Halotia branconii CENA392: one gene and its partner. The protein of the gene in region 1 interacts with the protein of each later gene in a pairwise test. Links are inferred from orthologs where the notes say so. Each region holds a gene or a part of one and is shown on either strand. Other genes may lie near its edges. The genes, in order: pheT and secD.

Region 1 (6,372 bases):
CCTATGCCCTATGCCCTATGCCCCATGCCCATTTAGTTACTTAATCAATAATAATTATTATGTTATCTAAAATCCCAGTTTCTGTACTTATTCCTGCAAAGAATGAACAAGCAAATTTACCGGCTTGTCTCACGAGTGTCCAAAGAGCAGATGAAGTATTTATCGTCGATTCTCAAAGTACTGATAAAAGTGCCGAAATAGCTAAAAGTTACGGCGCAAATATTGTGCAATTTCACTTCAACGGACGCTGGCCGAAAAAGAAAAATTGGTCTTTAGATAATCTACCTTTTCGTAATGAATGGGTACTGATTGTAGATTGCGATGAACGCATTACTCCCGAATTGTGGGAAGAAATCGCCAAGGCAATTCAAAATGATCAATACACAGGTTATTACCTCAATCGCCGGGTATTTTTCTTAGGTAAATGGATTCGCCACGGTGGCAAATATCCCGATTGGAATCTCCGTTTATTTAAGCATAAACAAGGACGCTACGAAAACTTAAATACCGAAGATATCCCCAATACTGGAGATAACGAAGTTCACGAACACGTTATTTTGTCAGGACAAGTCGGATATCTCAAAAATGATATGCTGCACGAAGATTTTCGTGACCTTTTCCATTGGTTAGAACGACATAATCGTTATTCTAACTGGGAAGCTCGTGTTTATTTCAATTTGCTCACAGGTAAAGACGACAGCGGAACCATTGGTGCAAATTTGTTTGGTGATGCAGTACAACGCAAGCGCTTTTTGAAAAAAGTTTGGGTGCGTTTGCCGTTTAAACCATTTTTGCGATTCGTTTTGTTCTACATTATTCAGCGCGGTTTTTTAGATGGTAAAGCTGGATATATCTATGCACGTTTGCTGAGTCAATATGAATATCAAATCGGAGTTAAATTGTATGAGTTACGCAGTTGTGGCGGTCAATTAAATACAACTACATCTAAGTCTGTACCCTCATCTTTAACTCAAGAAATTGGGCAAACAGTAAGTTAAAGCAGGGAGTAAGAAGCAGAGGGGCAGAGGGGCAGGGGAGACTAGGGGACTAGGGGACTAGAGGAAGCAAGAAGAATAACTACTGACAACTGACAACACTTCGACAAGCGGTAGTTGAATCTCGACTTCGCTCGATTGCCGCGCAGTCGAAACTCAGTGCATCGCTGACAACTGACAACTGACAACTTACCAATGACAACAGACAAACCTTTTGTAGACTTACGTAAGTATGACCAATCCTGGTTTGATCGCGGGCGTGCAGGTTGGTATATTTTGTTATGGTGGTTAGTGCAGGCGATCGCTTTTCCCTTAACTCCTCAACCATTAAGTATATTGCGCTGCTTTCTACTGCGATTATTCGGCGCTCATATTGGTAAAGGTGTATTAATTCGACCTACCGCCCGCTTTACTTACCCGTGGAAAATCAGTATTGGCAACTACAGTTGGATTGGAGATGATGTAGTTTTATACAGCCTAGATGAGATTAACATCGGTGAACATTGTGTAATATCTCAAAAAAGTTACTTATGTACTGGTAGTCATGATATCCAAGACCCTGCATTTGGGTTGAAAACAGCAAGTATTATTATTGGTAATGGGGCGTGGGTAGCAGCAGATTGTTTCGTAGCGCCAGGAGTGGAAATTGGAGCTAATGCTGTGATTGGCGCTCGTAGTAGTGTTTTTACTTCTATGCCTCCTGGACAGGTTTGCTTGGGAAGCCCCTGTCGTCCACGGTATTCCAGATTATTACCACAAGGCGAAATTAAAAATTAAAAATTAAAAACTTTATCTACTTGTGGGTGAAGTTTTCGGGTATGGGGCATGGAAAGAAGTTATCAGTTACCAGTTATCACTGTTTACTGTTCGCTGATTTAACCACCCATGAAGGAATAGAGTTTCTCGCCGCTTTCAATGGATACAGCGTCAGCAACAACTAAAAAATAGGCATAGAGATTCGCAAGTGCAACGTAGTAGGATTATGCAAGTGAAGGGGTAGAACTGGCGAAGTTGCGATCGCTTGCTAGCAGACACCCTAAAATTAGAGCAAAAGACGATTCCTCAAACAAGATGCGTATTTCTCTCAATTGGCTGCGGGAACTAGTAGAAATAAAACTTAGCCCCGAAGAATTAGCCGAAACTCTGACAATGGCTGGGTTTGAAGTAGAAGATATTGAAGATCGCCGCACTTGGGCAAATGGCGTTGTTGTGGGGAAAGTGCTTGAGCGTCAACCCCATCCCAATGCTGATAAATTAAGTGTTTGCCAAGTAGATGTCGGTGCAGCAGAGACTTTAAATATTGTCTGTGGTGCTGCCAATGTCCGGGCAGATATTTATGTGCCAGTGGCAACTACAGGTACTTATTTACCAAATATCGATTTAAAAATCAAACCTGCAAAACTGCGTGGTGTCCCATCTCAGGGCATGATCTGTTCTTTAAAGGAACTTGGTTTACCCACTGATATCGATGGGATTTATATTTTTCCCCAAAAAGATCTGCCATTGGGTAGTGATGTGCGTCCTCTATTAAATTTAGATGACGTAATTTTAGATGTCACAGCCACAGCCAACCGTGCTGATGCCCTCAGTATGGTAGGTATAGCGCGAGAAGTCGCAGCTTTAACGGGTGAAAAATTAAGCATCCCTGAACCAAGTGAAGTATCAATCACTCAAAATGACGGAAATTTAACTTTAAAGATTACTGATCAACAAGCTTGCCCTGCTTATATTGGCACAGTAGTTACAGATCTAAAAATCGCTTCATCTCCCGATTGGTTGCAACAGCGCTTGCGCTCAGCTGGAGTCCGACCAATCAATAATGTGGTAGATATAACTAACTATGTATTGTTGGAATGGGGACAACCTCTCCACGCCTTTGACAAAGAACGTTTACAATTTGTTACAGGCGAGGCAAGTTTAATTGTTGGTGTGCGCTTTGCCAACGCTGGGGAAACTCTCAAAACTTTAGATGGGCAAACTCGCACCCTCACAACCCAAAATTTGTTAATCACTGCTAACGACAAACCTGTGGCGTTAGCGGGCGTTATGGGTGGCGAAGAAACCGAAGTTCATGAAAATACTCAAAGCTTAGTTTTAGAAGCAGCATTATTTGATTCTGTAGCGATTCGCCGTTCTTCCCGGAGTGTGGGACTGCGAAGTGAAGCTTCGGGAAGATACGAACGGGGCGTTAATAGAGCTGAGTTAGAAATAGCCAATCGTCGGGCTTTATCGTTAATGAGTGAATTAGCCCAAGGAGTAATTGTCCACCAAGAAATTGCTGACACTCGCCCTGATCCTGCTACTTGGAGTCGTTCTATTGCTTTGCGTTTAGAGCGAGTCAATCAAGTTCTAGGGCCAGTCGATTTAGGTGAAGAAACAGGAGAACTCAAAGAACAAGACGTAGAGCGCGTTTTAACAGCTTTAGGATGTCAGCTAACTGCTTTTGGTGTAGGTACTTGGAATGTTGCTGTGCCGCCTTATCGCTACCGTGACTTAGAACGAGAAATTGATTTGATTGAAGAAATCGCCCGTCTTTATGGTTATGATAATTTTTGCGATACTCTCCCAGAAAAGTCGGAAGCAGGCTATTTATCTTTAGATCAAGAATTAATCCGTAAGTTACGCGCTCACTTGCGGGCGGAAGGCTTAACAGAATTAATTCACTATTCTTTAGTAAAGCCAGGAGAAGACAGACAAATAGTCTTAAGTAACCCATTATTTACAGAATATTCGGCGTTGAGAACCGATTTAATTTCTGGTTTGATTGATGCTTTTCAGTACAACTTAGAGCAAGGTAACGGTTCGCTGAACGGTTTTGACATAGGGCGAATCTTCTGGCAAGAAGAAGAAGGTTTGCAAGAAGCAGAAGCCCTGGCTGGAATTATGGGAGGGAATCGCACTGTTGGTAAATGGTCAAAAGGCAGTCGTGAGCAGCAGATGAGCTGGTTTGAAGCTAAAGGAATTTTAGAAAGCGTCTTTCAACAATTAGGCTTACAAGTAGAATATCAACCCGATCGCCGCGATCCCCGCTTGCATCCGGGACGCACTGCTTCTCTATGGGTGAGGGGCAATAGCCTGGGGATTTTTGGGCAACTGCATCCGCAATTGCGTCTAGAAAAAGGTTTACCAGATTCCGTTTATTTGTTCCAGCTAGATGTAGATGTGCTGTTAGATTCTTTAGATGAAGACGAAATCCTCACTCCTGCCTTCCAACCTTATTCAACTTATCCTGCTAGCGATCGCGATATCGCCTTTTTCGCACCTGTAAAAATCTCGGTTGCCGACATCGAAAAATCTATTACCAAAGCGGGTAAGGGTTTGCTGGAATCAGTAGAATTGTTTGATGAATATCGTGGTGAAAATGTGCCAGAAGGACAGCGGAGTTTGGCTTTTCGCCTGATTTATCGCGCCAGCGATCGCACCCTCACCGATACAGAAGTTGAACCAGTCCACAACAAAGTTCGTGAAGCTTTGGTGGAAAAATTCGGCGTTAATCTCAGAAGTTAGTTGTTAGTTGTCACCTTTTTTACATTGATTGCCATGCCTAAATACATTATGTGGGGAACTTACTGCGAAGACGTTCTTGAAAAACGTTCCCCTTATCGTCAAGCTCATTTAGACGGTTTAGCAAAACAAAAAGAATCAGGTGTACTGATTACTATTGGCCCTACCAAAGATGTCACTCAAGTTTTCGGCATTTATGAAGCCGCAGAGGAAGCCACTGTGCGTCAATTGATTGAGAATGATCCTTATTGGAAAAATGGCATCTGGACTGAATATTTTGTTAAAGAATGGATTCAGGCTTTTTAACAATAAGCTGTTCGAGAACAAAACCCCATATCCGCAGAATGATACGAGTTGTAAATGAATTTACAGTTATGCACTGTATAATGTCCCGGATGCAAGCTAATCGCTCCAGGCATTAAATTCACTTTTGGTACAAGAGCTAAAATCAATAATGTTTACCTACATTTACACTTAGGTTGTGGCTACAACATCTTGTCCTCGCTGCCATCAACTCGTTGATAATCAGGCTATTACTTGTCCATATTGTCGTACAACGCTCAAAGCTTATGGACATCCCGGTATTCCGTTGCACCGTGCGACAGGGGATGAATATCTGTGTGAAAGCTGTACCTATCATGCTGATAACACCTGCAATTTCCCCCAACGTCCATACGCCAAGGACTGTACTTTGTATGACAATATTGACAATAGCCAATTGAATTTGCAATCACAGCCTTACACCAGTAACTTGAGTGCAACTGTCAAAGCCTGGATGAAACGCAATCAAGCTTTACTGCTAATACTGGGTTTATTATGTCTATGTTTGCTCATAGCCCTGTCGGCATCTTGACTAGAAGAAGCAGGGGAGCAAAGTCAAAGTATTACGAATTATGTACAGCGGTACTAGGTTGCAGGAATTTTAGGTACTTCAGCTTTAGGCTCTACGACTTTTTGTAGTGCTTCGTCATCAAAAACGTTTAAGTCAAACCAAAAAGTCGTACCTACCCCAACTTCACTGACTAGATGCACTACGCTACGATGCCTTTCCATAATGTTTCTGACAATTGATAGACCCAAACCAGTACCTTCTAAAGTGTGAACTCGATTTTCTACACGGAAAAAGCGGTCGAAAATTGCTTGTTGATCTTCTGGGGCAATACCAATACCAGTATCGGAGATTTCTACCCGTACTTGAGAAGACAGAGTATGAGAAGTGGGCTTGGGATCTAATTTGTAGGTACAGATCGCTACTTTACCACCTGACTTGGTGAATTTTAAAGCATTGCCAACTAAATTAGCTAAGACTTGCAGCAACAAATCATAATTACCAACAACAAATGGTAAATTAGGAGCGACTTCCTGAATTAATTCAATGCCTTTGTCTTTAGCATTGAGTTGGTAAGTACGCAGTGTTTGTTCGATCGCTTGTGCCAAATCCACCCCACCGAAGTTGTAATTGCGACCTGATTCCAGTTTGGATAAATCCAAAACATCGTTAACTAAGCGAGTTAGGCGATCAGTTTCATGATTGACAGTCTGCAAGAAATCTTGCCGTTGTTCTAAACTCAAGTCTTCGCCGTAGTCATGCAAAGTTTCAATAAAGGATTTGATATTAAACAGAGGCGTTCGCAATTCGTGAGAAACGTTACTGATAAATTGGCTTTTGGCCTCGTTCAGTTCTACCTCACGGGTGATATCTTGCACAGTTATAGCAATACCTTTAATACTTTCCCGTTGCAAGTTAAGCACTGTGGTTAACAGAATACGGATCGTGCGCTTGGTAGGTTGACTTAGATGAATACGAAACTCGGCACTTTCGCATTCGCCAGCGGCCATTTCATATAAAGGATTGGTGATTTCAATTTGGACA
Region 2 (6,112 bases), 120 kb from region 1 along the record:
TTATCAGTGATGTATTTGGGTTGAAATTCCCGACTGCTCACCAGTGGTAGGCTTCATCTGATAACTGATTTAATCAGCCTTGTTTGCAAGAGAAGGCTGCGATCGCTTATAAAGGAATATAGTTAACAATTTTTTTTGCAATTGATATTGCTATCAGTTGATTTAATAAATTACTTATAAACTTTTCAAGGGGAGCATGAGATATGGATATGCAAGTCCTGAGAGAGCGTGCTGGACTTAGCCGTGCAGAGGTTGCCTTCAGACTTGCAATCAGTGAAACCAGTGTTCGTAACTGGGAAGCTGGACGCACTGAACCCACAATGACACCAAAAAAATATTTAGATGCTTTGCGCCTGTTTAAATGTACACCTGAAGAATTGGCAGCCGCAAGCGAAAAATCAATTAATCAGCGGCATAAACGTAAACCAGGAAGGCCTAAACGCTATCCAGATAACCAAGTCACTCAGTTAAGCTCATCCTCAAGGTGAAATAAAAAACTTCACGCCAACTTGCGGGATGAAGTTTTCAGACATAGGGAATTTGTACTGAGTTGAGCCTGAGCGCAGTCGTAAAGCCTGCGGCATAAGCTACGCTTAGCGCGCAGTGTCTTTGATAGGAGAAGGGCGCAGCCGAAGTAGCTTGTCTAAGTGTTCACTGATTTAACCACTAATGAAGGGATAAAGTTTTCTGCCGCTTTCAATAAAGTATGGGACGTTTGTTGTTTCCCCAGAATGCTACTGGATGATTTAACGATACTTCGTTGATTTGACTAAATCTTAAGCTGCTCTTAAATTGATAGTCACCTATATTGAATAAATTAATCGTGCAGTTATTGGCAATTTGGGAATAGCTTTAACTTCAGTTAGCACAAGCGATAGGGAAAACACCTAGAAACAGGAAAAAGCTGATGAATTTTTAGTTGTTAGCTATTTATTCTGGCTCTGTAACTAAAGTAGTAAATCTCTAACTAGTGCGATCGCTCACCATATTTGCCACTGCGGCGCGATAAGATTCTAAAACAATAGTCGTACTCAAATAGTCGTACTAAAGGTCTAAATGGCAGAAACACTATTTTTCAACGCTCTGCGGGAAGCCATTGATGAAGAAATGGCGCGTGATTCGAGTGTATTCGTTCTTGGTGAAGACGTAGGACACTATGGCGGTTCCTACAAAGTTACCAAAGACCTATACCAAAAGTATGGCGAACTCCGAGTTCTAGACACCCCCATCGCAGAAAACAGCTTTACTGGCATAGCAGTGGGAGCAGCTATGACTGGGTTGCGACCAATAATTGAAGGCATGAACATGGGCTTTTTGCTGCTTGCCTTTAACCAAATATCTAATAATGCTGGCATGTTGCGTTACACTTCCGGCGGTAACTTTAAAATTCCAATGGTGATTCGCGGCCCTGGAGGCGTGGGCAGACAGCTAGGGGCAGAACATTCCCAAAGGTTAGAAGCCTACTTTCAAGCCGTTCCTGGGTTAAAGATTGTAGCTTGTTCTACACCTTACAACGCCAAAGGACTGCTAAAAGCCGCTATCCGTGACGACAATCCAGTATTGTTTTTTGAACATGTTCTACTTTACAACTTAAAAGAAGACCTACCAGAACAAGAATATTTGCTGCCCTTAGATCAAGCCGAAGTTGTGCGTCAAGGTAAAGATGTCACAATTCTCACCTACTCACGGATGCGCCATCACGTATTACAAGCCGTCAAAACTTTAGAAAAACAAGGTTATGATCCAGAAGTAATTGATTTAATATCACTCAAACCCTTAGACTTTGATACCATCGGCGCATCCATACGCAAAACCCATAAAGTGATTATTGTGGAAGAATGTATGAGAACTGGTGGTATTGGTGCAGAATTAACCGCCTCAATTAATGATCGCTTGTTTGATGAACTAGATGCTCCGGTACTGCGGCTTTCTTCCCAAGATATCCCCACCCCTTATAACGGCAACCTGGAAAGACTAACAATTGTCCAACCAGAGCAAATAGTGGAAGCTGTAGAAAAAATGGCAGCCTTGCGAGTCTAAAACTTAAAAGTTAAGAATTAGGAGGAGAAATCGTTACTCCTAATTCTTAATTTATAACTCTTAACTAATACTCATAACTCCTAAAAAGAACGCTATTATAGCCTTTGTCAGTTGCGAGTTATGGTATGCAAAGACAGCGATCGCTATTAGCCTTGATTTTAGTCCTGCTCATCGCCGCTATTGTGGTGATTGCGAAAATTCCTGTACCTCTAGGATTGGACTTGCGCGGAGGCTCACAGCTTACAATTCAGGTGAAACCAGCACCAGGAATGAAGGAAATCACTGAACGAGATTTAGAAGGCGTTCAGAAAGTTGTCGAAGGACGAATTAATGGTCTCGGCGTTTCTGAACCAGTGATCCAAACTGTGGGTAAAGACAAAATCTTAGTACAATTGCCAGGAGTCAACGATCCAGAGCAAGCCGAACGAGTACTCGGTGGTACAGCACAGTTAGAATTTCGTCTACAAAAGATCGGTACAGAAACTCAACTATTTGCTTTTCAATCATCACGAGCCGAATTGAAAGCCAAGCAAGCAGAGTTGAAAAACAGTAACGATCAAGCAGCAATTACTAAAAATCAAGAAGAATTACAAAAAAACAACCAAGCGATCGCCGAGTTATTTGAAAGTACCAATCCACCATTAAATGGGCAATACCTCAAAGATGCCTATGGTGAACCCACTCAAGGCAATAATTGGAATGTTGCTATTCGCTTTGAGCCAAAGGGTGGTGAACTGTTTGCTCAATTGACAAAAAACCTTGCAGGTACTGGGCGTAGTATTGGTATTTTTCTCGACAATGAATTGATTAGCGCTCCCGTAGTCGGCCCAGAATTTGCCGCTACTGGGATTACTGGAGGCGCTGCTGTAATTACAGGTCGATTTACCCCCCAAGAAGCTAACGATTTAGGCGTACAGTTACGTGGTGGCGCGTTACCCGTACCAGTGGAAATTGCCGAGATTCGGACTGTGGGGGCAACTTTAGGTAAAGACAGCATTACTAGTAGTATCTACGCTGGTGCTGGTGGTTTAGCTTTAGTCCTAATATTCATGGTGGTGTATTATAGACTACCAGGATTAATTGCGGATGTAGCACTTTTGGTTTACGCTATATTGACCTGGGCTAGCTTTGCTTTGTTAGGTGTTACCCTAACTTTGCCAGGAATTGCTGGTTTTATTCTTAGTATTGGCATGGCAGTAGATGCGAATGTGCTAATTTTTGAACGGACGCGAGAAGAATTGCGGGCAGGCAAATCTTTATATCGTTCTGTAGAATCTGGTTTTTACCGAGCATTTTCTAGCATTTTAGATGGCAATGTGACTACAGTTATTGCTTGTGCGGCTCTGTTTGGGCTGGGGGCTGGTTTAGTGAAGGGCTTTGCCTTAACCTTAGCTTTAGGGGTAGCAGTCAGTATGTTTACGGCAATTACCTGTAGTCGCACATTATTGTTTTTAGCAATTTCCATTCCCTCATTGAAGAAGATAGAACTCTTCTGTCCTAAACTGCCAGTGTCGAATAATCAGGCAGAGGTAGCTAGATGAAACTAAGTATTAATAAATCGCGATCGCTGTGGTGGGCTATTTCTGGTGTAATCATTCTTATTGGAATCATCTCAATGGTGATTTCTTGGCAAAACCCAGAAATTAAAGCCCCTTTACGTCCTAGTTTGGATTTTGTCGGTGGTACACGAGTACAGTTGGAGCGAGATTGTACTCAACCGGGTAACTGTGATCAGCCAATTGATATCAATGTCGTTAGGGAAGTAGCTAAAGAACAAGGATTAGGTGACAGCAGCATCCAAATTGTGGCTGACAAAGATACAGGTTTACAAAATGGTGTATTAATTCGTACAAAAAACTTAGAGGTTGAGCAGCGTACCAAGTTGCAAAATGCCCTCAGCGAAAAAATCGGTACTTTTGATCAACAAAAAAACCAAATAGACAGCGTTGGCCCTACCTTGGGGCGAGAGTTATTTACCTCTGGTGTCATTGCGTTAGTTGTTGCTTTTGCAGGCATCATTCTATACTTGAGTTTCCGCTTTCAATTGGACTACGCTGTATTTGCGATCATTGCTTTATTTCACGACGTTTTGATCACCGCAGGTATTTTTTCTATTTTAGGTTTGGTACTTGGTATTGAAGTAGATAGCCTCTTTATTGTGGCTTTGTTGACGATTACAGGTTTCTCAGTCAACGACACAGTGGTAATTTATGATCGCATTCGAGAAACTATTAAAACCAACCCTAACCGCCCAATTGCTGAAATTGTCGATGATGCAGTCAACCAAACTTTGGGACGGTCTATCAATACGACCTTAACCACAATGCTGCCATTGTTTGCGATCTTTATATTGGGTGGCGAAACCCTCAAAAACTTTGCTTTAGCACTAATTGTTGGCTTTACAGCGGGGGCTTATTCGAGTATTTTCATCGCCAGTACTCTTTTAACTTGGTGGCGAGAACGTAAAGGTCAATCTACACTGGTAGCGAGTACTGAGGCAATGGATACATCCGCTAGTTCCCAGGACAGTTAACAGTAAACAGTGAACAGTTAACAGTGATAACTGATAACTGATAACTGGTAACTACCCATGCCCTGCGATTTTATTGCTTTATGGATCAACCGGAACAACCATCAATTTTTAGCAACAATACCGAGAATACCGACCCATCTTTTGCTCAACAAGTACAAAGACTACACCAATTGACTGTTTACGGTCGTTGGCTATTTGTGGGCTGTCTATGGCTGACTATTGCACCTCTTTGTTTGTGGGATTTACGTACAGAAATTGCTCTTTGGCAGCAATATTTTACCTGGGTAGCAGTGCGCTACGGACTCTTCTACCATCCACTCTCTACCCTTGGTTTAGCGTTTTGTATTGGTATGACCGTGGCTGTTTTAGTATGGCAAAGCCGCAATATTCTCGTAGGCTTACCACAACCGGAAAAGGAACGCTTAGAAAAACAAGTTTGTCGGATACGCCAACAGGGAGTAACTCATCCTCTATGGAAATGGATTTGTCAATAAGGAATGTAGATAAATACTATCTAGAACTTACGCAATAACTCTTTGAAAGTCCTATTTCTCTGTGTTCTCAGCGTCCTCTACGGTTAGATTTTCCGTTGCCTGTGCGTAAGTCCTGATATCAATGAAATACACTACTCTAGTACTCTGTCAAGATAATTTTGCTGGGTTAATGTGAAAAAGTCCAGTTCTTTTCTCCCCCTGCTTCCCCTGCTTCCCCTGCCTGCCTCCACCTGTCATTTTTGGGTTGACAGACCACTAGTCCCTAGCCCCCAGTCCCTAGCCTCTTTTCATAACTAAAGCGTATTGCAAACAACCGAGAAGCGCTATATAACTTAACAATAGAGATGACACTGCCAAATTGGGGTGCAAGACATGAACTCTCTTCAGATTCAATTTCGTGAACAGATTTGCGATCGCCACTCTCAAATAGATCTTTATCAACTCCAAGAATTGTTCAATATTTCAGCTTTCTGGGCAAAAGGACGTAGTATTGAAGATTTAGGTATAGCTGTTGCCAACAGCGACCCAGTGATTTTTGTTTGCAATGGAGAGCAACTGATTGGCTTTGCCAGAGCAACCTCTGATGGCATTTATCGTGCCACAATTTGGGATGTTGTTATCCACCCAAAATACCGTGGCACTGGCTTAGGCAGTAAGTTAATAAAAACCATTTTGAATCATCCCCGTCTCAAGTGTGTTGAGCGTGTGTATGTCATGACCACTTGTCAACAAGGATTTTACGAAAAAATCGGTTTCCAGCCCAATAGCAGCACCACAATGGTATTACACAGACAATCTAAACTTGATTCGGTAACTACTGAGGAAGTTCAGCTTCAGGAATCAATAGTGGGATAGACACTTGCAGCCTAGCAAATTGCTCAAATTGTTCAGGAGATGGCATGAGTGCCAGTTTTCCACCCATCACTTCTAACAGAGTTTGATTAAGTAAGAACTGCATTCCTACCGAAAGACTATCATTATCTTGTTCAGGATGAAGAGGTTTGTCTTCAGACTTGAGCAAATCAATCGACTCACTTTTATATAA

What was found.
Region 2: the proteins of pheT (region 1) and secD interact in binary tests that used the Escherichia coli proteins (3 or more experiments, as listed by UniProt). The link is inferred for Halotia branconii CENA392 from one-to-one orthologs.

Annotation. Positions count from the first base shown.
Region 1 is NZ_CP124543.1:2,182,324-2,188,695, forward strand. Bases 1,703-4,784 are described here. They hold pheT (phenylalanine--tRNA ligase subunit beta), read left to right. Parts: upstream 1,703-2,066; coding sequence 2,067-4,502; downstream 4,503-4,784. Other genes in these bases: hpsU (hormogonium polysaccharide biosynthesis acetyltransferase HpsU), read left to right, coding at 1,703-1,772; QI031_RS09685 (YciI family protein), read left to right, coding at 4,536-4,784. In the rest of the region: QI031_RS09670 (glycosyltransferase family 2 protein), read left to right, coding at 60-998; more of hpsU, read left to right, coding at 1,191-1,702; more of QI031_RS09685, read left to right, coding at 4,785-4,805; QI031_RS09690 (zinc ribbon domain-containing protein), read left to right, coding at 4,981-5,352; two-component system sensor histidine kinase NblS, read right to left, coding at 5,406-6,372.
Region 2 is NZ_CP124543.1:2,302,790-2,308,901, forward strand. The notes cover bases 1,552-4,373. They hold secD (protein translocase subunit SecD), read left to right. Parts: upstream 1,552-2,165; coding sequence 2,166-3,581; downstream 3,582-4,373. Other genes in these bases: QI031_RS10135 (alpha-ketoacid dehydrogenase subunit beta), read left to right, coding at 1,552-2,040; secF (protein translocase subunit SecF), read left to right, coding at 3,578-4,373. Also shown: QI031_RS10130 (helix-turn-helix domain-containing protein), read left to right, coding at 204-488; more of QI031_RS10135, read left to right, coding at 1,057-1,551; more of secF, read left to right, coding at 4,374-4,573; QI031_RS10150 (hypothetical protein), read left to right, coding at 4,654-5,067; QI031_RS10155 (GNAT family N-acetyltransferase), read left to right, coding at 5,440-5,922; QI031_RS10160 (sensor histidine kinase), read right to left, coding at 5,882-6,112. UniProt on the Escherichia coli protein: Part of the Sec protein translocase complex. Interacts with the SecYEG preprotein conducting channel. SecDF uses the proton motive force (PMF) to complete protein translocation after the ATP-dependent function of SecA.